4 regions of the Pseudomonas sp. AC229 genome follow, and region 1 is predicted to be linked to each of the others. Evidence: predicted binding sites of a transcription regulator. Region 1 holds the regulator's gene; each other region holds the start of a gene.
The links. Region 1 encodes FliA, which starts transcription of late flagellar genes. Its sites were predicted from a motif close to CTAAAGTTTNNNNNNNNNNNGCCGNTAA; they were not measured.

Region 1 (5,879 bases):
TAAACGCTTTTTCGCCGCCGATATGCGTCAAGTCATGAAGTTGGTTCGCGATGAGCTGGGCGCCGATGCGTCCATCATCGGCACGCGCCGTGTCGCCGGAGGCGTGGAATTGACCGCTGCCCTGGACTACCAGGCGCCGGTGATTCCTGCACGCCAGCCGAACCCTGAGCTTGAGAACGAGCTGCGTCGCACGCAGTCGATGCTGGTGTCGGCGCAAGCCGATCTGGCCACCCGCGTGGCCGGCGAAAAGATGAAAGACGGTCAGTTGTTCGCCAATGAATCCATCGTGGCGCCAGAACTGCCGGCTTCGTTCGTGCGCCCTGAGCGTCCGAAACCAGCTGCCGCGCCTGCGCCGGAACCTGCGAAGGCGGTGGCAACCGACCAACGCAGCCTTGATGCCATGCGTTTCGAATTGAACGGCCTGCGCGAGTTGATCGAAGTGCAACTGGGCTCGATGGCCTGGGGTCAGATGCAAAGTCGCCGTCCGCAACAGGCTGCGCTGTGGCGTCGTCTGCAACGCATGGGCTTGCCGGCAGAGTTGTCGCGCGTGCTGCTGGAGCGGGTGTCTGCAGTGTCCGAGCAACGTCAGGCCTGGCGCATGATTCTCGCCCACCTGGCCCACGCCATCAAAACGCCAAAAGTCGAGCCGCTGGAAGAGGGCGGTGTGATCGCGCTGGTTGGCCCGGCTGGTATGGGTAAAACCACTACACTGGCAAAAATGGCGGCGCGTTATGTTTTGAAATACGGCGCGCAACACGTGGCGCTGGTGAGCATGGACAGTTACCGCATCGGTGCTCAGGAACAACTGAAAACCTTGGGCCGCATTCTTAATGTGTCAGTGACCCAGGTGGACCCCGGCACCTCGTTGACCCAAGCGCTGGAACCATTGGCGCGCAAACGTGTGGTGCTGATCGATACCGCTGGCTTGCCGGGCAATGATCCGGCGCTGCACATGCAGTTGGAAACCTTGGCGGGTCGTGGGGTCAAATCGAAAAATTATCTGGTTCTGGCCGCTACCAGCCAGAGCCAAGTGCTCAAGGCGGCCTACCATAGCTATAAGCGTTGCGGTCTGAGTGGCTGTATTCTTACCAAGGCCGATGAAGCGACCAGTTTGGGCGAGGTTTTAAGTCTGGCTATAAGCCAGCATCTACCGGTAGCCTATCTGGCAGACGGTCCGCGCATTCCAGATGATCTGCACGTTCCACGCAGTCATCAGTTGGTGAGTCGCGCCGTGAGTTTGCAGGCGCCTCAGGAGCCCAGTGAAGACGCCATGGCCGACATGTTCGCCGGGCTGTACCAGAACCCGGCGCGTCGCGCAGGCTGATTCGCTGTAGAGCAAAGCAGTAACGAAATTTAGTCGTTCAGGTGGGCCCGGTGCCGGGCCTGAACGTAATCAGCCAAGTGGCCTCAGTCGAGCTAGACAAGGTGTGTAGATAACATGGGTATGCATCCCGTACAGGTGATCGCGGTGACTGGCGGCAAGGGTGGCGTCGGCAAGACCAATGTATCGGTCAATCTTTCCCTGGCCCTGGCTGACCTCGGTCGGCGTGTGATGCTAATGGACGCCGACCTCGGCTTGGCCAACGTCGACGTGCTGTTGGGCCTGTCGGCCAAGCGCACCCTGGCCGACGTCATCAGTGGCGAATGCGAACTGCGCGACGTGCTGCTGCAAGGGCCGGGCGGCATCCGCATCGTGCCGGCAGCCTCCGGCACGCAAAGCATGGTGCAGCTCACGCCCATGCAACACGCTGGCCTGATTCAGGCGTTCAGCGACATCAGTGACAACCTCGATGTATTGGTGATCGACACCGCCGCCGGTATCGGCGATGCGGTGGTGAGCTTTGTGCGCGCGGCCCAGGAAGTGGTTGTGGTGGTGTGCGATGAGCCCACCTCGATCACCGACGCCTACGCCCTGATCAAACTGCTGAACCGCGACCACGGCATGAGCCGTTTCCGCGTGCTGGCCAATATGGCGCACAGCCCACAGGAAGGTCGCAACCTCTTTGCTAAGCTGACCAAAGTGACTGATCGTTTCCTCGACGTCGCCTTGCAATACGTCGGCGCTGTGCCTTACGACGAGTCGGTACGCAAGGCGGTACAGAAGCAACGCGCAGTTTATGAGGCCTTCCCTCGCTCCAAGTGCGCGCTGGCATTCAAGGCCATCGCGCAGAAGGTCGACACCTGGCCGTTACCAGCCAATCCGCGCGGGCACCTGGAGTTCTTCGTGGAGCGTCTGGTCCAGCAACCGCTTGCTGATACGGCCGTATGACATCAGGCAATGGGCTCCGTATGTATAGCAAGGCACAGGCGCAGGACTCCCAGCACCAGTTGATCGAGCGTTACGCGCCTCTGGTCAAACGCATCGCGTACCACTTGCTGGCACGTCTGCCGGCAAGTGTGCAGGTGGAAGATCTGATCCAGGCCGGCATGATCGGTCTGCTTGAAGCGTCAAAGAAATACGACTCCAGCAAAGGCGCCAGTTTTGAAACTTTCGCCGGCATTCGCATACGTGGATCTATGCTGGATGAAGTGCGCAAGGGCGATTGGGCACCGCGTTCGGTGCACCGCAACAGTCGCATGGTCAGTGACGCAATCCGAAAAATTGAAGCCCGAACGGGTAGAGACGCTAAAGATCAAGAAGTTGCGGCCGAACTCCAATTGAGTCTCGAGGATTACTACGGCATTCTTGGCGACACTTTGGGCAGCCGCTTGTTCAGTTTCGACGACCTTCTTCAGGACGGCGAGCACACAGGTCTGCGTGAAGACGCTGGCATTACCCACTTCGAGCCTTCGCGCGATCTGGAAGATGAACGCTTCCAATCGGCATTGGCGGCGGCCATCTCTGGACTGCCTGAACGTGAACAGTTGGTGTTGTCGCTGTATTACGACGAAGAACTGAATCTCAAGGAAATTGGCGAAGTGCTGGGGGTCAGCGAATCGCGGGTCAGCCAGTTGCATAGCCAGTGTGCCGCTCGTTTGCGTGCACGCTTGAGCGAGTGGCGCGCTAGCTGAGCGGCACTGCCAGTTTCTCGATTCAACGCGCATCCAGGTGCTGGGTGCGTTTAGGACTGTACGGAGGTCGACTTGGACAAAAACATGAAAATCCTCATCGTTGACGACTTCTCAACGATGCGACGGATCATCAAGAACCTCTTGCGTGACTTGGGATTCACCAACACCGCTGAGGCTGATGACGGAACCACCGCTTTACCCATGCTGCAAAGCGGCAGCTTCGACTTTCTCGTCACTGACTGGAACATGCCGGGAATGACCGGTATCGACCTGTTGCGTGCGGTTCGCGCCGATGACCGTCTCAAGCACCTGCCGGTGCTGATGGTGACTGCCGAAGCCAAGCGCGATCAGATTATCGAAGCGGCGCAGGCCGGGGTGAATGGCTACGTAGTGAAGCCGTTCACAGCTCAAGTGCTGAAAGAGAAGATCGAAAAAATCTTCGAGCGTGTTAACGGCTGATCCCGGCCGTGGGGGCAATATGGCGCACGACGATCTACCCATGGGCGACCTTGAGTCGTCCCTAAAATCCAATGCCCGCGAGCTCGTTGAGAGCCTTGAAAAAGGTAATTTTGGCGAAGCGGTGCAGCTCATCCATGAGCTCAACAAAGTGCGCGACCGTGGTCTTTACCACGAAGTGGGAAAACTGACGCGTGAGCTGCACAACGCCATCGTCAACTTCCAACTTGACCCACGCGTGCCACACGCCAAGGAAGTGTCGCAAATCACCGACGCCACCGAACGCCTGAACTATGTCGTGACGATGACCGAGAAAGCGGCCAATCGCACCATGGATCTGGTGGAGCAGAGTGCGCCGCTGGTTAACGACCTCAACGATGAAGCCACTGCGCTGGGCGCCGACTGGGGTCGCTTTATGCGCCGCGAGTTGGGTGCCGAAGCCTTCCGCGAATTGGCCAAGCGCATCGAACTGTTTCTCGCCCGAAGCGAACGTGACAGCAGCAAATTGTCGGGGCATCTCAACGACATTCTGCTCGCCCAGGATTACCAGGACCTCACCGGTCAGGTGATCAAGCGCGTGACGCAACTGGTTACCGAAGTGGAAAGCAACCTGCTGAAACTGGTGCTTATGGCCAGCCAAGTGGACCGTTTCGCAGGTATCGAGCACGACCATGCCGTGCTGCGCGCCGAGCAAGAACAACAAAAAGAGCCTTCTCATGGTGAAGGTCCGCAGATTCATGCCGATAAGCGTGAAGACGTCGCTTCCAATCAGGACGACGTGGACGATCTGCTATCAAGCTTGGGATTCTAGGGAGCACACAGATGAGCTTCGGCGCCGATGAAGAAATCCTCCAGGACTTCCTGGTAGAGGCCGGCGAAATTCTTGAGCAGTTATCGGAACAATTGGTCGAGCTGGAAAGCCGTCCGGATGATTCCAATCTGCTCAATGCGATTTTCCGCGGATTCCACACCGTCAAAGGTGGCGCCGGCTTCCTCCAGCTCAATGAGCTGGTGGAGTGCTGCCACATTGCCGAAAACGTGTTCGACATCCTGCGCAAGGGTGAGCGGCGCGTTGACTCGGAATTGATGGACGTCGTTCTCGAAGCTCTTGATGCCGTCAACGGCATGTTTTCTGAAGTGCGCGAACGCACCACGCCGACACCGGCCACGCCGGAACTTTTGGCGGCGCTGGCGCGTTTGGCCGAGCCGCAAAGCGCCGCAGAATTGGCCGGTGCGACCGCCGAGCCAGACGCTGAACCCGAACCTGAAGTGGCAGAAGCGCCTGCTGCGGCAGAGGCCTCCGGCGATATCACCGACAGCGAATTCGAGCAGTTGCTCGATGCCCTGCACGACGAGCCCAAAGCGCCGGTCGCAGCCGCCAGCGGTGATGAAATTACCGACGACGAATTCGAATCGCTGCTCGACCAGTTGCACGGCAAGGGCCAGTTCGCTGCTGCCCCGGCCGCGCCCGCTGCCCCGGTTAGCGCACCGCCTGCCAGTGCAGCCCCGGCTGCTGCCGGTGGTGGCGATGAAATTACCGATGACGAATTTGAAGCGCTGCTGGACCAGTTGCATGGCAAAGGCAAATTTGTAGAACCCGCCGCTGAACCGCAAGCACCCGCCGCGCCAGTAGCAGCGGCAACGCCGGCGGCGAGTGGCGCGGGTGACAACATTACCGACGACGAATTCGAAGCCTTGCTGGATCAACTGCACGGCCAAGGCAAATTCGTAGAACCCGCTGCCCAGGCGCCAGTGCCGGCCGCCGCCGCGCCGGCGAAAGCCGCTGCACCTGCGCCCAAGCCTGCCGCGAAAGCCGAGCCGCCCAAACCTGCCGCCCCGGCTAAACCTGCCGCTGCGCCGGCCCCTGCGCCCGCTGCTGCTGCCGCCGCTGATAAAGCCGGCCCGGCTGCCGAAGCGGAAACCACCGTGCGCGTCGACACCGCGCGGTTGGACGAAATCATGAACATGGTCGGCGAGTTGGTGCTGGTGCGTAACCGTCTGGTGCGCCTGGGGCTTAACAGCGGCGACGAGAACATGTCCAAGGCCGTATCCAACCTCGACGTGGTCACGGCGGATCTGCAAACCGCGGTGATGAAAACCCGCATGCAGCCCATCAAGAAAGTGTTCGGGCGCTTCCCACGTCTGGTTCGCGATCTGGCCCGTAGCCTTAAGAAAGAAATCAACCTAGAGCTGGTCGGTGAAGAAACCGACCTCGACAAAAACCTGGTTGAGGCACTGGCCGACCCGTTGGTTCACTTGGTGCGCAACTCGGTCGACCACGGCATCGAGTCGCCGGAAAAACGCGAAGCCGCCGGCAAAAGCCGCGGCGGCAAAATCGTGCTGTCGGCGCAGCAAGAGGGCGACCACATCCTGCTGTCGATTTCTGACGACGGCAACGGCATGGACCCTGA
Region 2 (5,879 bases), on a different contig from region 1:
GCTGGCGAACCGCGATCCGCCAGATGCTGAAGAATCAGCTCACGACTTGGGATAGGGTTTTCGTATTTTTCCGCTTCACGAGCGGCCTCGGGATCGAGGGATTGCCAATCGGCCATTAGAGAGGGTTCGCCTTATCTATATAGAGAAGTAAGTGTCTTGCGCCTATTGAAGCGCGAAAACGCTATCTTGGTCTGCTCACGTGAACGAATAAAGTTTTTTTTCACATCAGGGGTTTACAACATTCAAACTGGTCCGTATATTTCGCGCCCACAACGACGGCAAACGTTGTTGTAGTTGAAAGTACTTGAGCAATCAACGAACTCAACGCCCAGGTGGCGGAATTGGTAGACGCACTAGGTTCAGGTCCTAGCGATGGCAACATCGTGGAAGTTCGAGTCTTCTCCTGGGCACCAATTTAGACTGAGGTACTACCAACCTCAGCAACAAAAAGACCGGCTTAGGCCGGTTTTTTTGTGCCTGCGATTTGGCCAATGGCGAGCGTTAAGGAAGCCGGGAACATCCCGACTCCTTTAACGCAGGCGCCGTTAAACGCGGAACTGACCCAGGCTGGATTTCAACCGCGAAGCCAACCCATCCAGCACACGACCGCTCGCCGCTGTCGCCGCACCCGCTTCCGCAGCGCGCTGCGCTTCAGCGTGGATAACTTCCACGCGCCCCCTTACGGCATCGGCGCCCTCAGCTTGATGCGCGGCCGCCTGAGTGGCCGCCTTGATTGCGGCATGAACGTCATCCACCGCCGCCTGCACCGACAACTGCAACCGCTCGCTATCACGCAACGCAGCCAAACCTTCATTGGCCTGCTGACCCGCACGACCAATCACCGACACCGCCTCACGTGCACCTTGCTGAAGAGCAGTGATATGCGACTGGATATCACCCGTGGACTGCTGCGTCTTACTGGCCAGCGCGCGCACCTCGTCCGCCACCACAGCGAAGCCGCGACCGGTCTCGCCCGCACGCGCCGCTTCGATTGCCGCGTTGAGCGCCAACAGGTTGGTTTGCTCGGCGATGCCATGAATGACGGTCAACACCATCTCGATCTGCTCACTCTGGCGAGCCAAGCGCTCGATGACTGCCGAACCGGCATCAACGCGCGACACCAGCTCTTCAATCAAGGCGCCGACTTTCGTGGCGATTACGGCGTTCTCGTTGGCGTCTTGACGAATCGACACCACGCGCTGCAAGGCCGCCTGCATAGCGCGACTTTCAGCCTGCGCATCTCCAGCCATCACCGCCAACGCCTCGAGACTGCCCGCCACTTCATCACGCTGGCGCTCAGCCGCCGCTTCGGCCGCAACACTGCGAGTGGCCAGACCTTTGATTTCCACACCGGTACTCACTGCGACCTCACCCGCCTCACGCACGATCGGCTGCAATTTCTCGACGAAGCGATTTACGGCAATGGCCATGTCGCCGATTTCGTCGCGACTGGTGACTTCAATGCGACGAGTCAAATCGCCCTCGCCGGCCGCCAGATCGTTCAGCGCGGCGATCTGCAGATGCAGCTTGCTCACCACCCGCCGTCCCAGCACGATCGCCAGCGTCAGCAGTACGCACAAGCCCACCAACGCCAGGCCCAAACCGATCCGCCATTTCAGCGTGGCTGCCGATTGCTGAACGGAGGTGCGAGCGCCTTCGGCCATACCGGCCGTTTCGGTTTGTGCCGCTTTCAGCCGCGCAGTCAAAGCGGCGGTACTTTCAGTAGCAGCGCCGGACAAGCTGTCGGCGACCAGCTGATCGCCACTGGCAATCAGCGCGGAGAAGCGCTTGTCGAGCGCCACCAGCTGCTGCTCGACCGAAGACGTGGAAACGCCCATGAGCACTTTGCCGATTTCCACGCCGTTAGGGCTGATGGGCGCTTCGATTAGGTATACAGATTTGTCGTTACGGGCGGCGTTGAGCACCTTGTCCAGCGCCCGCTCACCCTCGCCTTTTTCCATCAGCGCTTTGATCAGCGGATTTTCTCGGTTGAGGTAGCGAGTCAGATGCTGACCTTGCGCATCGTCGTATACAACGAACAGCACGTTCGGATTGCGCTGCGCACGCCGAGCGAATTCGGAGAGTGCCGGGCCGTCGTTGTCCCACATCGCACGGGGCGCCACAGCCGCCAACAGCTGCGCCATGTCGTTGGCTGAGTCCTTGAGGTTCTGTTCGAGCGCAGCGCGCATTTGCGCTTGCTCTTCTTTAAGGCGCCCGGACAAACCGGCGGCCAGGCGCTCGCGGGTGCGTGTAGATAAGGTGCCCAGGCCCGAAGACAGTTCGCGCCCCGCCTCCTCCAATTCGGACTCAAGCCGCTGGGTGTCCGAACCCAGGCGCGTGCCCAGATCGACCTCCAGCGCACCGACCGTGCTCCGAGTTAGTGCAACGGCCACCAGGACCTGCACCAGCAGTGCAATTCCGAGTGCAATGAAGACCGGGCGCAGCAAGCGGCTACGCAAGAGAGAAACGATGGCTGACACGACAAACCTCCAATATCCGTCACCTGATGTGACGGCAACTGCTGGGATAACTTGAGCACAGCAAGGGCCATGCCGCTACACCTGACCAGACGCTCAGAAACGAAAAAGGGCCGCCAATTGGCGACCCTTTTTCGTTAACCGTCGTAAGCGACGGCGCTAGCCCTTAGGCGAACGGGTGACGCAATACGATGGTTTCGTTGCGGTCCGGGCCGGTGGAGATGATGTCGATCGGCGCGCCGACCAACTCTTCCACGCGCTTGATATAGGCGCGGGCATTAGCCGGCAACTCATCCAAGCTCTTGGCGCCCAGCGTCGACTCGCTCCAGCCCGGCACTTCTTCGTACACCGGCTCCAGGCCGATGTAGCTGTCAGCGTCAGTCGGGGCGTCGATCACCGCGCCGTTTTCGTTTTTGTAACCCACGCAGATGCGGATGGTTTCAAGACCGTCGAGCACGTCCAGCTTGGTCAGGCACAGGCCCGAGATGCTGTTGATTTCGATGGCACGACGCAGGATGACGGCGTCGAACCAGCCGCAACGACGGGCACGGCCGGTGGTGGCGCCGAACTCGTGGCCACGCTTGGCAAGGAACGCACCGACATCGTCGAACAGCTCGGTCGGGAACGGACCCGAGCCAACGCGCGTGGTGTAGGCCTTGGTGATACCGAGGATGTAATCGAGGTACATCGGACCAAAACCCGAACCGGTCGCGATGCCGCCGGCGGTGGTGTTGGAGCTGGTGACGTAGGGGTAGGTGCCGTGGTCGATGTCGAGCAACGAACCCTGGGCGCCTTCGAACATGATGTCTTTGCCGTCGCGGCGCATGTCGTGCAATACGGACGTCACGTCAGCCATCATCGGCTTCAGCAGCTCGGCGTATTCCATGCACTCATCCAGGGTTTTCTGGAAGTCGATGGCCGGCTCTTTGTAGTAATTCACCAGCACGAAGTTGTGATAGTCCAGCAACTCGCCGAGCTTGGCGGCAAAACGCTCGCGGTGGAACAGGTCACCTACGCGCAGACCACGACGGGCCACTTTGTCTTCGTATGCCGGGCCGATGCCGCGACCGGTAGTGCCGATTTTGGCTTCGCCACGGGCGCGCTCACGGGCCTGATCCAGCGCCACGTGGTACGACAGGATCAGCGGGCAGGCCGGGCTGATGCGCAGGCGATCACGCACCGGAACACCCTTCTCTTCCAGCTTGATGATTTCGCGCATCAGGGCGTCAGGTGCAACCACCACGCCGTTGCCGATCAGGCACTGAACGCCGTCACGCAGCACACCCGACGGGATCAGGTGCAAGACGGTTTTTTCGCCGTTGATCACCAGGGTATGACCTGCGTTGTGACCACCCTGGTAGCGAACGACCGCAGCCGCGTGTTCAGTCAGCAGATCAACGATCTTGCCTTTGCCCTCATCACCCCATTGGGTGCCCAGGACGACGACATTCTTACCCATAACACTTGTCCTCTTCGAAGCTTGATGCCGGCAGCAGCCGGCGGAAATCTTTAAACAGCTAACGGCTCAACCTGCCAGCGCCCATCAGCGAGCACTAACTGGCGATCACAGCCCGCCTCGCGCGCGGCAGAAACGTCCTGCCCCGGCAGCGCCTGCACAACGCGCGTGTTTTGCCCGCGCAACTGGCGAACTGCCTTCCATAGATACAAGTCGTGATTGTCTGGCGCCCAAACCCCGGCCTCTGGCTCGTCGAGCTGCATGGAGCCTAGCGTTACCAGGGTTTTCAGGTCGGTCGAAAAACCGGTGGCCGGACGAGCGCGACCGAAGTCAGCGCCGATGTCATCGTAACGGCCGCCTTGCGCGATGGACTGGCCAACACCGGGAACGAACGCGGCGAACACCACACCGGTGTGATAGTGGTAGCCGCGCAACTCGCCGAGGTCAAAGTACAGCGGCACTTCGGGGTAGCGGCGTTCAAGCGTGTCGGCAATGGCGATCAACTCGTCCAGCGCCAGATGCACGTCTTCAGGCGCCTCGACCAGGCAGGCTTGAGCCAGGTCCAGCACTTCGCGCTCGCCGCACAACTCGGCAAGGGCACGCAGCATTTTCTGCAATTCGGTGGGCACGTGCTCAGTGAGCGAAGCCACTTCATCGACGGCTTTTCGCTGCAGCGCATCGAACAGCTGCTGCTCGACTTCGCCAGAAAGACCCGCCGCGCGGGCAAGCCCCCGGTAGATGCCGACATGACCAAGGTCGATATGCACGTCAGGAACGGCGGCAAGCTCGAGCATTTCCAGGAGCAGGCTGATGACTTCCACGTCACTGGCCGGGCTGGCATCGCCGTACAGCTCGGCGCCCAGTTGAATCGGGCTGCGCGAGGTTGTCAGCGCGCGCGGCTGAGCATGCAGCACGCTGCCGGCGTAGCACAGACGGTTCGGGCCTTCGCGACGCAACGTATGCGCATCGATGCGAGCCACTTGCGGCGTGATGTCAGCGCGAAAACCCATCTGCCGACCGGTTTGCGGATCGATCACCTTGAAGGTGCGCAAATCCAGATCCTGGCCCGCGCCGGTGAGCAGCGATTCCAGGTATTCAATATGTGGAGTGACGACGAACTCATAGCCCCAGCGCTGGAACAGATCCAGTACCTGGCGGCGGGCCGCCTCAATGCGCGCCGCTTCCGGCGGCAGTACTTCCTCGATGCCATCTGGCAGCAGCCAGCGGTCTACCGTTGCCATTTCGCCATTCCCCTCGTTGCGGGCGGCAGCCATTAATGAAGCCAGTAAAGGAGGACTGTACCCAGCAACATGCTGGCAAGCCCGATTAGACGTAAGTGACGATCAGGCAGCTGCAACAGCTGCATAAATGTCTCACGCCAACCTCGTGGATATAGGAACGGCAGGATGCCTTCCAGCACCAGCACTAAACACAACGCGATGCCGAGTTCCTGCCACATGGTTCCCACAGACGCAAAAAAGCCGGGAATTTCCCGGCTGACCAATCATAACACGTTTCCCTGACGGGTCACCCCGACGGACGACTAGCGTCCGCCGGAAGCGACTGACATCAAGGTTTCGATTTCTCCAAATAGCGGAAGAAATCGCTGCTTGGATCAAGGACCAATACGTCACGCTTGTCAGCAAAGCTTTCACGATAAGCGCGAAGACTGCGGTAGAAGCCGTAGAACTCTTGGTCCATGCCGTAGGCTTTCGCGTAGATCGCAGACGCTTTTGCATCGCCGTCACCGCGCATTTCTTCCGCCTCGCGATAGGCTTCAGCCAGGATCACACGCTTCTGACGGTCGGCATCGGCACGGATACCTTCTGCCAGCTCCTTGCCTTTAGCGCGGTGCTCGCGCGCTTCGCGCTCACGCTCCGAACTCATACGGTCGAATACGCTGCGGTTAACTTCCTTGGGCAGGTCGATTGCCTTGACGCGAACGT
Region 3 (5,879 bases), on a different contig from region 1:
CCAGGCATTGATAAAGCTGGCGGGCTGTTTCGCCCAAATTGGCCTTCGGCAGGCCGGCGATCCAGCGTTTGAGATCGCGAGGGCTGGAGTCACAGAACGAAAGTTTCTGCTGGTTTGGCGTCGGTACACGTAGCAGCAGGTGGGGATTCTGTTTATCCATGTAACTCGTAATCCATCTGGCTGGACACTCCTGCGCACGGTGGCGTGGCGAGTCGATCTGAATGTCGGTTTTCCGAACTCTAGCAGCATCTTGCCATACCCGCAGCCAATCGGGGGTATGGCCAAGATGGCGATTTGCCTTTGCCGGTCGAGGTTTGTAAAGCGTAGGACCTCAAGCCGGACTCAGATGTTCAACGGCACTGCACGGGGCTCGTGCCGTGCACGCATTTCAGCGCGCGTCGGCCAGGCGCTCGCCCATGCGCGTTGCGCTGCCGGCAACCATATGTTCGGCCCACTTAACCTGGTTCGGCCCGAACAGCACGATGGCCGTGGAGCCCAGCTTGAAGCGGCCCAGTTCAGCGCCTTTTGCCAGTTCAATGGGGCCGCGCGCCGCTGCGTCATAGCGGGTGGTTTTCAGCAGGCGTGTCGGTGGCGCAACCTGGCCGGCCCACACCGTTTCGATGGCCGCAACGATCATCGCGCCCACCAGCACCACCGCCATGGGGCCGCGCTCGGTGTCGAAAATGCAGACTAAACGCTCATTGCGTGCAAACAACTCCGGCACATTTTCCGCCGTCGTTTGGTTAACCGAGAACAGTCGCCCCGGCACGTAAACCATTTCCTTCAGCGTGCCGGCCAACGGCATGTGCACGCGGTGGTAATCCTTGGGCGACAGATAAATGGTGGCGAACTCGCCGCCCATGAACGGCGCCGCGCGTTCGGCATCGCCGCCCAGCAGTTCCACGGCGCTGAAGCTATGGCCTTTAGCTTGGAACAGACGGCCGTGTTCAATCGGGCCCAGTTGGCTGACCGCGCCGTCGGCGGGGCAGAGCACCGCGCCAGGGGTTTCGTCCAATGGCCGTGCGCCGTCTTTCAACGCGCGAGTGAAGAAGGCGTTGAAGTTTTCGTAGGCGGTCGGGTCTTCGACCTGCGCTTCGCTCATGTCCACTTGATACTGTTTGACGAACCACTTGATGAGCGGATTTTTCAGCCACTCAGCGCGGCATTCGGCAATGCAGCCAATGGCCCGCGACAGCAGGTGATGGGGCAGCAAGTATTGGCTGAGGATAAACAAACGATCTTTCATGGATGTTCCTAAACGTTGAATAAGTAGCCGAGGTTTACACCTCGATTGGCGTATCCGGCAGATTGCCCCACTCGCCCCAAGAGCCGGCGTATGCCTTCACTCGCGGATAGCCCAGCGCCTTGGCCACCAGATAGGTGAAGCCGGAGCGGTGATGGGTTTGGCAGTGGGTGATGATTTCCTTGTCTTTGCTCAGACCGAGGCTTTCCAAAATGGCTGGCATATCCTGGCGAATGCGCAGGGCGCGGGCCTGGTCCATGCCGGCGGTCCATTCGAAATTCACCGCGCCTGGAATGTGGCCGCCGCGTGCTGCGACAACTTTCTCGCCGCGGTATTCCGACGGCGCGCGGGCGTCCCAGATGCCGAGATCGTCACTGCCCAGGCGGCTTTGCAGGTACTCGCGGGTGGCGGTTGGGGCCTCGTGAATCTGCACGGCAACCGGCGCTTGTGTGGTCGGCGCCGGGGTGTCGGTGCTGAGTTCAAGCGCTTCCGATTGCCAGGCCAGCAGGCCGCCGTCGAGGTAGTGGTAGTGGCCATGGCCGATCACATCCAGCAACCAGATGAAACGTCCGGCCCAGCCGCCGCCTTCATCGTCATACACCACATAAACGGCGTCGGGGTTGTGCCCCAGTTCGGCGAACAGCGCTTGCAGCTGCGCGGGTTCTGGCAGCAGGCCTGGCGCGGGTGGTTGGCCAAGTTGCGTGCGTTTGGGGTCGACGAAGCGCGCGCCCGGAATGTGCCCTTGGGCGTAGCGGGCGGCGCTGGTGAGGTCGACCAGAATCAGCTCGGGAGCATTCAGGCGCGAGGCGAGTTCAGCGGGTTCGATGACCAGCGGCAAACCAGTGAAGGCAGACATGCATGGCCTCCGGGCCAAATGAATAAGGGGGCAAATTGTAGCGGAAAGGTTAGCGCCCGCGTTTGGCAAAGCTGGCCAGGGCGCGCTCGATGCATTGCGATATTTTGCCAAACGCCTGCACGCACGGTTCGCTCAGTGGCGTGCCTTGCTGGTCGACCACCAGAATCATGACCACCTTGCCGTTGTTGGCCAGCGAGCGCAGCAGGGTGTGCTCGCCGGGAAACAGGGCTTTCAAGGTGCCGGGCAACAAGGCCGAGAATTGCGCGATGTTGTCCGGGCTCAGGCGCAGTTGCCCCGGTTGTGACAGCAAGCGTTTGAGCACTTGGCTCTGCGTGGCATCGAGAGTCAGCGCTTGCGCTTCTTTCGGCAGGCCGACGATCTGTTGCGTCACCAGGCGCGTTTGCGTTTTATCAGCCAACAACACCAGCGCACGGCTCATGCCGCAAGCGTCCAGCGCGTCGCGAATGCAGGCGGTCAGTTGCAGCAGGTTGGCGAAGGCGCTCGGTTCGCGCAGCAGCTCGCGGCAGTATTGTTGCCACGCGGGGGAGGTGTCCTTCGGCGGCGGCGCGGGTTCAGCTATGGCTTGCAGGTGACGGGCATTCCACGGCCAAAGCAGGGCATGAGCCGGGTGCCATAAATCGGTTCCGGGAAATTGCCGCGCACTGGTGACTGCTTGTTGGTGCGTCAGTTGCTGCAGGTCTGCCAGCGGCAGCTGCAAATAAAGCGCAGTGATGCGCTGCCAGCGCAGGCTGTGCGGGCACTCCCAGGCTTGGTGGGAGCTCAGCGCTAAAGCATTGGCGAATAAAATGGTGTTGCCCGGATGCGTCAGCCAACGCGACAGCGCCGGGTCGGCGTCGAGTAATTGTTGCTGGTGCAGCGGCTCTTCATTATTGCGCGCGATGTGCAGCGCTTTCGCCAGCAGGCGGCGATCGGTCGCGAGCAGGCGATACGCCTGGATGATCCATTCCGGCAGGCGCCACTGCTCAGCGAGTGCCAGGCAGAGCGTCGGTAGCGTGACGCCGAACAGTTCGCGCTCGACCTTGTGGGTCGGCTCGCCCTTGCCGAGCACCCGCTGTTCCCATTTATCCACCAGCCCGGGATGCGCCGCAGCCAACGGCCAGAGTGGCGACAGAAAGAGCAGACTGCTCCAGTGAATTTCCTGCCACAGCCGTGCCAGGCGATTGGCAAACAAACCGCTGGCCTGCTGCGAAGCATGCTGACTGATGAGCTGGATTTGTCGCAGTGCCTTGGGGATTTTTTCCTCGGCAATCACCGGCAACATATTTAGAAGGTCTTCGGTGCGCTTCAAACCCAGGCGCGTGATGGCTATTTCGAGACTCTCCGCCGGCTCGCTCAAGCTGTTGTTGCTGCGGTTGGCTTCACGCAAAACCAACAGGGCAAGCGAGGGGCTCGCTTCGATCACATTGGCGACATCGCGCAACGAACTGCTGCTATTGAGCAGGGAACGCCGAACCCGTTCATGGGTCGTCGCCAGTATTGGCAGACGCACATTGTCGAGGTGCTTAAGCCAGGTTTTCAGGCTTGATGGTACGGGTGGCAAGGTCGGCATGTTGTTGTGAGCCCATTGGCTTTTAACCTTAACTGGCTATAGTCTGGCGTATAAGTTCCGATAATTAGAAGGGGTGATTTTTATGCCCTTCTCATTGGCTGCGTCTTCCTGACTTTCTAAGTAATCCTCTATGGCAAAAATCATCGGCATCATTGTTGTGTTCGCTTCGGTACTGGGCGGGTACATTTTGTCCCACGGCAAGATCGCGGCGCTTATTCAGCCTTTCGAGGTGATGATCATTGGCGGCGCGGCACTGGGTGCATTTCTCCAAGCCAACCCCGGCAGCACGTTCATGTCAGTGTTCAAAAAAGCACTGAAAATGTTCGGCAACCGCTTCACCCACGCGTTCTATCTTGAAGTGTTGAGCATGCTCTACGAGATCCTCAACAAAAGCCGCCGCGAAGGCATGATGGCCATCGAGGCCGACGTCGAAGACCCCGCCGCCAGTGCCATTTTCAGCAAATACCCAGGCCTGCTCAAAGACGCCGGCATGACTGCTTTTGTCTGCGACTACTTGCGCATCATGTCGTCCGGCAACATGGCCCCGCATGAACTTGAAGGCCTGTTCGACATGGAACTGGGCAGCCTTAAAGAAGAACTCGAACACAACTCCCACGCCGTAACCCGTATCGCCGACGGCTTGCCCGGTTTCGGTATCGTGGCAGCGGTACTCGGTATCGTGGTGACCATGGCCCTGTTGGGGCAGGTCGAGCAATCGGCCTTGGGCCAACACGTGGGCGCGGCGCTGGTGGGTACGTTCCTCGGTATTCTCGCGGCCTATGGCTTCTTCGGGCCATTGGCCACTTGCCTTGAGCACGATGCCAAGGAAGAGCTGAACGTGTACGAAGCCATCAAGGCTTCTTTGGTTGCATCGGCCTCGGGCATGCCGCCGTCGTTGGCGGTGGAGTTCGGTCGTAAGGTGTTGTTCCCGGCGCATCGACCCAGTTTCAGCGAGCTGGAACAAGCGATTCGCGGTCGCTGATAGATGGACAACAACCAACCCATCATCGTTAAGCGCGTCAAGAAATTTGCCGCCGGCCACCACGGTGGCGCATGGAAAATTGCGTTCGCGGACTTCGCCGTTGCCATGATGGCGTTCTTCCTGGTGCTGTGGCTGATGTCCTCTGCCACGCCGGAGCAGAAGAAGGCCATCTCCGGTTATTTCCAGGACCCCGTCGGTTTTAGTGAAAGCGCCAGCCCCTATGTGATTGACCTGGGCGGCACGCCAACGCCGGCGCCGGACAAAACGCTCAATCCCGACGTGAAAGACGCCAAGGCCGCCACCGACACCGCGTCCGATACCGAAAGCGATATTTCTCCGAGCGAAACGCAAGCGGAAAACATCGCCGAAAAACTGGAAAAAGAGCGCCTGGAACTGCTGCTGCAAGAACTGCAAAACAAGGTTAACGAGAACCCGCAGTTGCAGCGCTTCAAGGATCAGATCCTGTTCGAGATCACCCAGGACGGATTGCGTATTCAGATCATGGACGCCGCCAATCGCCCGATGTTCGACAGCGGCAGCGCCCGTTTGCAAACGTACTTCGAGGACATCCTCATCGCCATGGCGGACACCATCAAGGCGGTGCCCAACAAGATCAGCGTCAGCGGCCACACCGATGCCAAACCGTTTGTAGGTCGTGGTGATTACGGCAACTGGGAGCTGTCGGCCGAGCGCGCCAACGCGGCGCGGCGCACGTTGGTGGCAGGCAGTTACCCGGAAGAGCAAATCGCCCGCGTGGTCGGCTACGCCTCCTCGGCGCTGTTTGATCGCGAAGACCCGATGAACCCGGTGAATCGTCGGATCGACATCATCGTGCTGACCAAAAAGGCTCAGCGCGCTATTGAAGGCGAGCAGGGCGGTGAAGAGGGTGAGGCGCCGCCAGTCGAAGGCGCTCCGGCCGCACCCGGCGCAGCGCCGGCGCCAGGCGCCTCTCCCGCGCCAACCGGAACCGCGCCCGGCGCGCAAACCTCGCCAGAGCAATTTCGCGAAAAGCTCAACGTGTTTGATAACGGTGCCTTGCGCGTGGATCAGGCGCGCGAGAACTGAGTGCCGAGTCCAACGTAAAAGGCCGCGTATCGACGCGGCCTTTTAGTTTCAGTAATCCGACTCGGGAAGAGTCGAGAGGATGTGCCGGTAGCTCGCCATTCGCTGCGGCTGAATGCGCCCGTCTTCAAGCGCTTTGAGCAGTGCGCAGCCCGGTTCGCGGTCG
Region 4 (5,879 bases), on a different contig from region 1:
CCACAGGCCTTTTCCAGGAAAATCCGGAACTGCTCAAAATCCACGTTACCTGAAGACACTAGCGCTGCCTCACCATACCTGTAGGTTTGCTAAAGGGCCGTGCGGCCCTCAGCTTCAATCTGAAACGTTAATGCGTTCAATCACGCGGTTGGCCAAGTCGTCTGGCCGGAATTTAGCGAGGAAATCATCGGCCCCCACCTTCTTCACCATAGCTTGGTTGAATACGCCCGACAGGGAAGTATGCAGGAGGATGTGCAGCTTCTGCATGCGCGAGTCCGCACGAATCTCCGCTGTCAGGGTGTAGCCATCCATCTCCGGCATTTCGATATCGGAAATCAACATGATGAACTCGTCTTCCGGACGCTTGCCCTCGTCTGCCAACTTGCGCAGAAATTCCAGGGCCTGGCGGCCATCGTTGAGCGCTGTCACTTCAACACCCACCGACTGCAGACAACGGGTGACCTGCTTTCGTGCCACTGACGAGTCGTCAACGATCAGCACGTGCTTGGTCACCGCCTTGCCTTGAGTCTCGACGTCGATCACCCCAGCGGTGATGGCTTCCGAAATAGGCGCCACCTCGGCGAGGATTTTCTCCACGTCGATGATTTCCACCAGTTGCTGGTCCAGGTGGGTCACTGCCGTTAGGTAGTGATCGCGCCCAGTGCCCTTGGGTGGCGGATGGATTTCTTCCCAGTTCATGTTGACGATGCGTTCAACCGAGCGCACCAGAAAGCCCTGAACCTTGGTGTTGTATTCGGTGATGATGACGAAGCTGCTGTCCAGATCCGCCAGGCCCGCACGGCCGGTGGCCATGGACAGGTCAAGAATGGGAATGGTACCGCCGCGAATATTGGCCACCCCGCGAACCACCGGGCTGGATTTGGGCATGATCGTGAGCTTGGGGCACTGCAGCACCTCCTTCACTTTGAACACGTTGATGCCGTACAACTGTTTGCTGTCCAGGCGGAATAACAACAGCTCCAGTCGGTTTTGCCCCACCAACTGCGTACGCTGGTTAACCGAGTCCATCACTCCGGCCATACCCTGCCCCTCATTAATATGTTGACCACCGTGCCCCCGCTTAGCCTAGCAGCCGGCACGGGCTTTGCTTTGTAGCTGAGCATGAAACTGAAAACGCCACTTTCTCGACGCTTCTCTTTCCGGCCACTGCGGGCAGCCGGATCATGGCTGGCTTTGCTGGCGCTTGGCCACATTAACAGTGCGGCCGCTGACCTGACATTACCTGAACAACTTATCGGCGCAAGCCAAGGCTTTCTTGAGGTCACGGTTCAGGACTATTTAGAGCGTAGCGAAATCCAGGCGCGGCAAGAGATTCAAATTAATCGACTCGACCCGCGGTTGCAGCTGCCGTTATGCGATGAAGACTTGAGCGCGTCACTCGAAAGCCCGGCGCAGCCCGTTGGTCGGGTGACGGTGCGGATTCGCTGCGAGGGCTCCACGCCCTGGACAGTTTTCGTGCCCGCGCAGGTCAAGCTGTACCGCAAGGTGGTCATCGCGATTCGGCCGCTAAAGCGCGGTGTACAACTCAGCGAGGCAGATGTGGCGCTGGTGGAGCGGGACGTGGGTTTGCTGACGCAGGGTTATATGACCGACATGGGCCAGGTACTGGGCACCACCCTGACGCGTGGGGTGATGACCGATCAAGTGCTGGCGCCGGTGACCATCGAACAAGCCAAGGCAGTGAGCAAAAGCGATCAAGTGGTGATCAGCGCCAAAAAAGGCGGCATCAATGTACGCATGCAAGGCGAAGCGCTTTCTGACGGCGTGTTGGGCGAGCAAATTCGCGTGCGCAATCTCAGCTCCAAGCGGGTTGTGAAAGCGCGGGTGGTAGGGCCAGGGCAAGTGGAAGTTGGCATGTAGCTGGATTTTTACGGGCAATTCGCTGTCCGTTTTCATACACTGGCGCCCAGCTGGACGCAGCGAAAAGTCGGTGAAAAAAATCCTAAAGTTTCTTCAACCAGCGCCGACAAGCTAGGCAAGCGTCCAAACACCGTAGAGGTTTTGCATCATGGTTATCGATATCAACCGGCTCAACAATGCCGCCGCGTCCACCAGCACTGGGCGTACCAACGCGTCCCAAACTGGCCGGAGCACCGATACCGCGAGCGCCACACAACCCGCCGCGCCAGCTAACGCTGCCGAACAAAGCACCGCCAAAACCGGTGAGTCGGTTCAGCTCAGCCAACAAGCTCAGCAGCTGCAAAAAGTTACTGACAAACTTAGTGAGCAACCGATTGTCGACAAAGAACGTGTGGCTCGCCTGAAACAGGCTGTGGCCGACGGCAGCTACCAAGTCGACAGCAAACGCGTAGCCAGTAAACTGCTCGATTTCGAATCCCAGCGTTAACCCGTCAGCGGGCGACTCTGGGGGTGTTGTTGGACGCCTAACTCCGAGAGTTCGCCATGCACGATACGACCCTGCTGCACCTGTTCAACGAAGACATCGGCACCGCCTCTCAGTTACTTGAACTGATCGACGCCGAATTCCAAGCCCTCACCGACCGCGACCTGCCTCGTCTGGAAAGCATTCTGGCCGACAAGCAACCCCTGCTCGCGGTGCTCGGCCAACACGGCGCCGAACGCAACAAACTCCTCACCTCCCTCTCACTGCAACCCGACCAAAGCGGCCTTAACGCCGTGGCCGAACAGTCGCCCGTGGGCGCTGAATTGCTGGCACGTGGTGCCGAGCTCAGTGCGCTGCTGGAACGCTGCCAGGCCGCCAACACGCGCAACGGCCGCTTGATTCGAGTGAACCAGGCCTCGGTCGGCGGCATGCTCGGCATTCTGCGCGGTAACGCCGACACGCCAGGGCTCTATGACAGTCGCGGTGGTGCCGCTAGAATCGGCCAGCAGCGCCCGCTCAGTCAGGCCTGACGAACTAATAACAAGGGGCAAGGGACGTACCGGCAGAATGCCAGTATGCTAGAACCCAACCTGGGTCGTGCCACCGTATTTTGCTCGGAGAATTCTGGACCGTGTCCAACCCCTTCGCCGCGGGTGATGGCCCGCAACCACCGAAAGTCCTGAAAGCTCCGCTGGAAGTTTTCGCGGCGTTGCGCCCATTGGAAGAACACCGCGACCCGCTGATCATCACCTTTCACGAGCGCTCGCAGCGCTTCCAGACGTTCATCATTCAGATCAACCGTGAACGTGGCGTGGTGGCGCTGGACGAAATGGTGCCCAACGATGGCGAACGTTTTCTGAAAGCCGGTGAGAGCTTTCGCATCGAAGGTTTCCACGACGGCGTGCGCATCGCTTGGGAATACACCCAACAGATTCAAGTCGGGCAGCTCGAAGGCTCCAACTGCTATTGGTGCCCGATGCCGACCGAAGTGCTCTATCACCAACGTCGCAACGCCTACCGCGCCCCGCTCAAGCAAGCGCAAGCGGTGAATATCGAACTGAGCGGCGACCGCCTGAAAAGCCCCATCAAAGGTCATCTGCTCGACATCTCTGCCACCGGTTGCAAGCTGCGCTTTTCCGGCGATGCCAGCAAAGGGCTGCAATCTGGCCAGGTGTACGAACGCCTGGTTGCGCAGCTGCCATTCGGCGCGATGACCACGGCCGTGGAATTGCGCCACTTGGTGTATGACGAAAAGCTCGACATGACGTTCGCCGGCATGCGCTTCCACCGCATGAACGGGCTGGAGCAACGTCAAATCGACCGCTTCGTGTACCAACTGCAACGCGAAGCCCGTCGCGACGACATTGACGACTGATACCCGCACAAACAAAAACGCCACCCGACGAGGTGGCGTTTTTGTTTGTGGCAAACGTCAGGTCGACTTGGTGTCTGCTGGGTCGTCCACGTCTGGCGGCGTCTGGGTTTGCATCTGGTCGTGGACGATCTGCTCGTCAACGCGCGGGTCCAGGGCCGCCACCAGTGGCGAGCTGGTCATGTTATCGGGCATGGACATGTGATGCAGGGGCGCGTCGTCTACCTGATGCAGATTGGTCACCGCATCCGGGCGGATGCGCAGCACCAGCACGGCAGCACAAAAGCACACGAAGGCGAACAGCATGTTCGGCCCGAACTGGCGCATAAGCCCGCCCGCCACCAACGGCCCAACGCAAGCGCCAATGCCAAAGGTCACCAACAAGATCGCCGTCAGCGACACCCGCCGCTCCGCCTCGACGTGGTCGTTGGAAAACGCCACCGCCAGTGGATACAGGCTGAACTGCAACACGCTCAAGGCGAAGCCAATCGGCAGCAACACGTCCAGCGAGACACTGGGCATTACCGCCAACGGCAACGCCGCCAGTACCAGCAGCAAGGCGCAGCCGCGAATCAGCACCGCGCGGTTGTGGCGATCAGACAACCACCCCAACGGCCACTGCACCACCAGCGCGGCGAACACACAGCAACCCATAAACAAACCGACCTGCTCGTTGCTCAGGCCTTGCCGCGCGGCATACAACGGCGCCAAGCCGTAAAACGAGCCGATGATCAGCCCCGACACCAACGTGGTCTGCAACGATTGCGGCACGCGCTCGATAAAAAAGCGCGGCTCCAGCGGTGCCGGGCGCATTGGCGCAGGGTGAATTTTGCGCGTAATGGCCACCGGCACCAGGCACAGCGAGAAACACAGCGCCACCAGAATCAACAGCTCAAGCCCCAGCGCCGGGTGAACAATCAGCACCAACTGGCCGAGCACCAACCCCAGGTACGACGCAATCATGTAGCCCGAAAACACCAACCCGCGCTGACTGGCTTCGGCCTGCTCGTTGAGCCAGCTTTCGATGACCATGTACTGACACATCATGCCCACGCCGACGATGGCCCGCAGTACCGTCCAGGCCGGCAGCCAATCGAGCAGACCATGGCCCAACACCGCAGCCGTGACGATGCCGGCGCACGACACATACGCGCGAATATGGCCGACGCGGGCGATCAGCCGGTGGCCAATTTTGCCGCCGAGCACCAGGCCGAAGTAATACGCCGCCATCAAGGCGCCGACCCACAGCGAGTCGACTTTATCGGCGGCCAGGCGCAGGCCCAGGTAGGTGCTCAACAAACCCGAGCCAATCAGCATCAGCAGGCTGGCGAAGTAAAGCGCTCGAAAAGACTTCCAGATTCGACGCATCGGCTTTCCGAACGGCTCCTTGAATAGAGGCCGGACCCCAGCGGTCCGGCACGGTGACGCTTACGCTTGGGCTGCCAACACGCGGCGTTCCCACGGGGTGATTTCGTCGTAGAAGCTGGTGAGCTCCAACGTCTTGGTAGCAATGTAGCCGTCAATGAACTCATTGCCGAATAGCTCGCGCGCCAAGGTGCTGCGTTGCAGACGGTCTATCGCAGCGTGCATCGTAGACGGCAGCCGCAAGGCATCGGGCACCTCGAACTCGCCCTGAATGGCCTCGCTCGGCTGGAGGTGCTGTTCGATGCCGTACAAGCCCGCCGCCAAGCTCGCCGCCAGGGCCAGATAGGGATTGGCGTCGGCACCCGGCAGGCGATTCTCCACCCGCCGCGCCGCCGGCGAGCTGGCCGGAATGCGCAGGCCGGCGGCGCGGTTGTCGTGCGACCAGCAGGCGTTGTTCGGCGATGCATACGGATGAAACAAGCGCTGGTAGGAATTCACGTTCGGTGCGAACAGCAAAGTGAAATCCGCCAGGGCCGCTTGCTGCCCGGCAATGAACTGATAGAAAGCGGGCGTCGCTTCGCCATGTTCGTCGCTGAAAATATTCTGCCCACTGCCCTGCTCTACCACGCTCTGATGGATATGCATCGAACTGCCCGGCGTATGGGCCAGCGGCTTGGCCATGCACACCACGATCACGCCGTGCTTGAGCGCCACCTCCTTCAGCAGATGTTTAAACAGGAAGGTTTGGTCGGCCAGCAGCAGCGGATCGCCGTGCAG

Region 2: the regulator FliA is predicted to act here: its motif matches at 2,509-2,536, upstream of AC0IW7_RS06925 (methyl-accepting chemotaxis protein).
Region 3: the regulator FliA is predicted to act here: its motif matches at 3,706-3,733, upstream of motA (flagellar motor stator protein MotA).
Region 4: the regulator FliA is predicted to act here: its motif matches at 1,964-1,991, upstream of flgM (flagellar biosynthesis anti-sigma factor FlgM).

What each region holds. Positions count from the first base shown of each region.
Region 1 covers NZ_CEEDHK010000003.1:210,272-216,150, forward strand. Annotated here, with positions in the region: gene flhF (flagellar biosynthesis protein FlhF) at 1-1,324, shown strand, start outside; gene fleN (flagellar synthesis regulator FleN) at 1,439-2,269, shown strand; gene fliA (RNA polymerase sigma factor FliA) at 2,266-3,012, shown strand; gene AC0IW7_RS05860 (chemotaxis response regulator CheY) at 3,097-3,471, shown strand; gene AC0IW7_RS05865 (protein phosphatase CheZ) at 3,491-4,279, shown strand; gene AC0IW7_RS05870 (chemotaxis protein CheA) at 4,291-5,879, shown strand, end outside.
Region 2 covers NZ_CEEDHK010000004.1:70,775-76,653, forward strand. Annotated here, with positions in the region: gene rnr (ribonuclease R) at 1-116, opposite strand, end outside; tRNA gene AC0IW7_RS06920 (tRNA-Leu) at 327-413, shown strand; gene AC0IW7_RS06925 (methyl-accepting chemotaxis protein) at 546-2,480, opposite strand; gene AC0IW7_RS06930 (adenylosuccinate synthase) at 2,644-3,936, opposite strand; gene AC0IW7_RS06935 (ATP phosphoribosyltransferase regulatory subunit) at 3,987-5,174, opposite strand; gene AC0IW7_RS06940 (DUF2065 domain-containing protein) at 5,207-5,392, opposite strand; gene hflC (protease modulator HflC) at 5,503-5,879, opposite strand, start outside.
Region 3 covers NZ_CEEDHK010000004.1:89,647-95,525, reverse strand. Annotated here, with positions in the region: gene AC0IW7_RS07030 (molecular chaperone) at 1-160, opposite strand, end outside; gene asd (archaetidylserine decarboxylase) at 389-1,246, opposite strand; gene AC0IW7_RS07020 (rhodanese-like domain-containing protein) at 1,281-2,099, opposite strand; gene AC0IW7_RS07015 (HDOD domain-containing protein) at 2,149-3,669, opposite strand; gene motA (flagellar motor stator protein MotA) at 3,800-4,651, shown strand; gene motB (flagellar motor protein MotB) at 4,655-5,716, shown strand; gene rsgA (small ribosomal subunit biogenesis GTPase RsgA) at 5,765-5,879, opposite strand, start outside.
Region 4 covers NZ_CEEDHK010000015.1:40,539-46,417, reverse strand. Annotated here, with positions in the region: gene cheR (protein-glutamate O-methyltransferase CheR) at 1-59, opposite strand, end outside; gene AC0IW7_RS19970 (chemotaxis protein CheV) at 115-1,041, opposite strand; gene flgA (flagellar basal body P-ring formation chaperone FlgA) at 1,123-1,881, shown strand; gene flgM (flagellar biosynthesis anti-sigma factor FlgM) at 2,030-2,368, shown strand; gene AC0IW7_RS19955 (flagella synthesis protein FlgN) at 2,425-2,895, shown strand; gene AC0IW7_RS19950 (flagellar brake protein) at 2,997-3,740, shown strand; gene AC0IW7_RS19945 (MFS transporter) at 3,798-5,105, opposite strand; gene AC0IW7_RS19940 (glutamine synthetase family protein) at 5,166-5,879, opposite strand, start outside.